DNA from 2 places in the Pelagibius sp. CAU 1746 genome. Region 1 is predicted to be linked to the other one. Evidence: predicted binding sites of a transcription regulator. Region 1 holds the regulator's gene; the other holds the start of a gene.

Region 1 (2,197 bases):
TCGGGGACACCGAGCAGTTGTTCACCAACCCGCGCGACGAGCGCACCCAGGGCTACATCACCGGCCGCTTCGGCTGACCCCTGGACAAACACGAGACGCGAAGGGCAGGCAAGCATGAGCGCCAACCACATCGTCAAATCCTTCGACGAGGAACTGCAGCAACTCAACGCCATCGTGCTGCGCATGGGCGGTCTCGCCGAGGCCCAGATGGCCAATGCGATCGACGCTCTGGCGCGCCGCGATTCGGAGCTGGCGCAGAAGGTGGTCGCGGGTGACGAGGCCATCGACGAGATGGACCTGGAGCTGGACGAGAACGCGGTGCGCACCCTGGCGCTGCGCCAGCCCATGGCCAACGATCTGCGCGAAGTGATTTCGGCGCTGAAGATTTCGAGCGACCTGGAGCGCATCGGCGACTATGCCAAGAACGTCGCCAAGCGCACCTTGGCCCTCAACCAGCTTGCGCCCCACGAGGCGACGCGCTCCATCCCGCGCATGGCCAAGCTGGTGCAGGCGATCATCAAGGACGTGCTCGACGCCTACGCCAACCACGACCCCAACCGCGCGATCGACGTCTGGCACCGCGACGAAGAGGTCGACGAGATGTACACGGCGCTGTTCCGCGAGCTCCTCACCTACATGATGGAAGACCCGCGCAACATCACGCCCTGCACGCATTTGCTGTTCATTGCCAAGAACATCGAGCGCATCGGCGATCACGCCACTAACATCGCCGAGACGACACACTATCTTACGACCGGAAAGCGCATCCAAGGCGGCCGCCCGAAGAACGACCTCTCCAGTTTCCAGATCATGAATCCGGAAGACGTTGAGGAAGGCGGCACGGAAGACGGGGAGGGCGCATGAAACCTCTTGTCCTGATCGTCGAGGACCAGGAGGCCCTGGTCACGATGCTGCGCTACAACCTTGAAAGTGCGGGCTTCCGCATAAACACCGCGGGCGACGGCGAGGAGGCCCTTGTGGCGGCCGCCGAAGAGGTGCCGGACCTGATCCTGCTGGACTGGATGCTGCCGCTGATGTCCGGCATCGAGGTTTGCCGGCAGTTGCGCAGCAAATCGGAAACCAAGCGCGTGCCGATCATCATGTTGACGGCGCGCGGCGAGGAGAGCGACAAGCTGCGCGGGCTGGACAGCGGTTGCGACGACTACATCACCAAGCCCTTCTCGCCGGCGGAGATGATCGCACGCGTCAACGCGGTGCTGCGCCGGAGCAAGCCGGAGCTGAGCAGCGAGATGCTGACCTTCGAGGACCTGGCCATGGACCTGGCGGCGCACCGCGTCAAACGCAATGGCCAGGACATCCATCTGGGCCCGACGGAGTTCCGCCTGCTGCGCCACCTGATGCAACACCCCGGTCGCGTCTTCACCCGCGAGCAGCTTCTGGATTCGGTCTGGGGCCGCGACGTCTACGTGGAGCCGCGCACCGTCGACGTCCACATCCGCCGGCTGCGCAAGGCGCTGAACCAAAGCGGCGAGGAGGATCTGATCCGCACCGTGCGCTCGGCCGGCTACTCCCTCGACCGGCCCAGTGCCTGAATGACCTCGTGCTTCGAGACGCTCGCTGACGCTCACTCCTCAGCATGAGGTCAACTAAGCTCCTGCCTCATCCTGAGGAGGCGCGGCAGCGCCATCTCGAAGGATGCACCGCAATCTCCGAGCAGTTACTCGCGCAGCGGGCGGCGGACGCGGATTATGCCGTCTTCCGGTGCGCCGCGTTGAAAGCCCAGCTCGTCGCAGAGCGCCAACATGCGCGCGTTGTCGGCCAGCACGTCGCCCCAAACTTCGCTGAGGCCCCGCCTCACCGCGAAGTCCATGATGCGCTCCATCAGCGCGCGGCCCAGGCCGCGGCCCTTGGCGTCGGAGCGGATGGCGATGGCGAACTCGGCGCGCTGGTTGTCCGGGTCGGCGACCAGTCGCACCACGCCCAGGCCGCCGCGGTCTCCGCCCTTGGCGCTGTGGTCCTCGCCTGGCGCCGGGAAGGCGGCCAGCGCCATTTCGCGGTCGTAGTCGAGCTGCGTGAGGCGTGCCGCCAAGTCCGGCGGCATCTCGCGCATCTGCGCGAAAAAGCGCATGCGCACGTCTTCCGGATCCATGTGCCGAAAACCTTCGCGCAGGGCCTCGGCATCCTCGGGGCGCAGCGGGCGCAGGAAGATCTTTTGCCCGTCCGGCAGGGCGAAGGT
Region 2 (2,197 bases), 2.7 Mb from region 1:
ACGGACAGGGAAAGGTGCGGAACTGGCCGGGGCAGATCACCTCGAAGCTGTGGCCCCGGGCCTCCAGTTCCTCGCGCACGCGGTTCAGGGTCCGCACCACGCCGTTGATCTGCGGGTGCCAAGCGTCGCTCGCCAGCAGGATTTTCATGTGTTCTGAAGACCTCAGGCCGCCACCGTGACCGGCTCCAGCATCGGGAAGGCGCGCAGCTCCGCCCAGGGCAGGATCTCCAGCCGGCCGTCCATGTGCTCGACCAGGGCGGTGCAGCTCTCCACCCAGTCGCCGTCGTTGATATAGAGGATGCCGTCGATCATGCGCATTTCCGCCAAGTGGATGTGGCCGCAGACCACGCCGTCGGCGCCCCGGCGCCGCGCCTCGTCGACCACCGCTTCCTCGAAATTGCTGATGAACTGGACAGCGTTCTTCACCCGGTGCTTCAGGTAGGCCGACAGCGACCAGTAGCCGAAGCCCAGCTTGCGGCGCAGGTAGTTGAACCAGGTGTTGACGTGCAGCATGGTGACGTAGGCCCAGTCGCCCAGCAGCGCCAGCCAGCGCGCATACTTCACCACACCGTCGAACTCATCGCCGTGGATCACCAGCAGGCGTTTGCCGTCGGCGGTCTCGTGAACCGCCTCCTTCTTCACCTCGACACCGCCGAAGTGACTCCCAAGGTAGTCGCGCAGGAACTCGTCGTGATTGCCGGGCACGTAGACGAGCTTCATGCCCTTGCGCACCTTGCGCAGCAGCTTCTGCACCACGTCGTTGTGTGCCTGGGGCCAATACCAGGTGCGCTTCAGGCGCCAGCCGTCGACGATGTCGCCGACCAGATACATGGTCTCGCAGTCGGTGTGCCTGATGAAGTCCAGCAGGTAGTCCGCTTTGCACCCGCGGGTCCCGAGGTGGATGTCGGAGATGAAGACCGCACGGTAGCGCGAAGGTCGGGAATAGCGTGTCAGGCCGTCCATGTTCCGGATCCGCAGAAATCGAGTGGATCGCAGGAAAACCAGCGATCTTTCCGCGGCTTATAGCAACAGCCCGTTACAGTACAAGGCTACCGGGGCCAAGTTGGCGCAATTATAACGGCAGGGTCATGATACCATCACTGAAGTGTCATCTTGGCTTTGTCTTGGGGGGTTCCGGCCGGTAAAGGGTGACGGCGGGCTGCGGCCGTGGCAAGGCCGTCTCGAATCGGCATCGGGGACTTCTTGTCACGAAACGGTAAGCGTTAGGGGCCTGTACGGCGGCCCCGGCACTGGCTACAAGAAGTCAGCCTCCCCCCTGCCGAGAACGAGCTGAGTCTTGCCGTGACCGTCTCCCAACCGCCCCAGCCCCGCTATGCGGTCTACTACGCGCCGCCGCGCGCCTGCGCCTTGTGGCGCCTGGCGCAACGCTGGCTGGGACGCGACTGCGAGAGCGGCGAAACGCTCGAGCAGCCGCTGCTGGAGGGCTGGACCGCCGAGGACATCTCGTCGTTCACCGGCAGCCCGCGGCACTATGGCTTCCATGCAACCTTGAAAGCTCCCTTTCGGCTGGCGCCCGGAGCCTCCCTCCGGCACCTCCACGACAGTCTCGGCGCCTTCGCCGCCGGACGGCAGGCCTTCCTGGCCCCGCCGCTGGAGGTCTCGGCCATCGGGCCCTTTCTTGCCTTGACCCTCTCAACGGCGTCGCCGGAGATGGAGAGCTTGGCCGCAGCATCGGTGCGGGACCTCGACGGCCTGCGCGCCCCACCGAGCGAGGCCGACCTGCAGCGGCGCCTCGCGGCAGAACTGTCGCTCCGCCAGGAGGAACTGCTGCGGACCTGGGGTTATCCTTACGTGCTGGACGAGTTCCGGTTCCATATGACCCTCACCGGCCCGATCGCCGACCAGGGGCGGCGCGAGGCACTGCGGAACGATTTGCAAACCCTGTTCCGGCCGGTGCTTGCGGACCCCGTTCCGGTTACCGAGATATGCCTCTATAGTCAGAACTCGACCGAGGCGCCCTTCACCCTGGTGGACCGGTTCCGCCTCGCCGGCGAGCCCGCCGCCCCTTTCGAGAAAAGCGCCGGCGGTGCATCAGGAGCAACGCTCTCATGACCCAGATCCCCAAATCCGAACGCCGCGGCGGCGACGCGATGCCGGGCGATCCCGTCAGCCACCTCCTATCGATGCTGGATCGGCTGGGCGCGGAGCGTTACGGCGGCGAAGAGGTGACACAACT

What was found. Region 1 encodes PhoB, which activates phosphate uptake and scavenging genes when phosphate is short. Its sites were predicted from a motif close to TNTCATAAAACTGTCA; they were not measured.
Region 2: AAFN88_RS16015 (DUF1045 domain-containing protein) is a predicted target of PhoB. The motif match lies at 1,205-1,220, and genes of this name have one in related genera.

Annotation. Positions count from the first base shown of each region.
Region 1 is NZ_JBDOQT010000001.1:634,433-636,629, forward strand. It holds gene pstB (phosphate ABC transporter ATP-binding protein PstB) at 1-77, shown strand, start outside; gene phoU (phosphate signaling complex protein PhoU) at 115-864, shown strand; gene phoB (phosphate regulon transcriptional regulator PhoB) at 861-1,553, shown strand; gene AAFN88_RS02895 (bifunctional acetate--CoA ligase family protein/GNAT family N-acetyltransferase) at 1,679-2,197, opposite strand, start outside.
Region 2 is NZ_JBDOQT010000001.1:3,359,431-3,361,627, forward strand. It holds gene AAFN88_RS16005 (glycosyltransferase family 1 protein) at 1-148, opposite strand, end outside; gene AAFN88_RS16010 (UDP-2,3-diacylglucosamine diphosphatase) at 163-963, opposite strand; gene AAFN88_RS16015 (DUF1045 domain-containing protein) at 1,303-2,073, shown strand; gene AAFN88_RS16020 (phosphonate degradation HD-domain oxygenase) at 2,070-2,197, shown strand, end outside.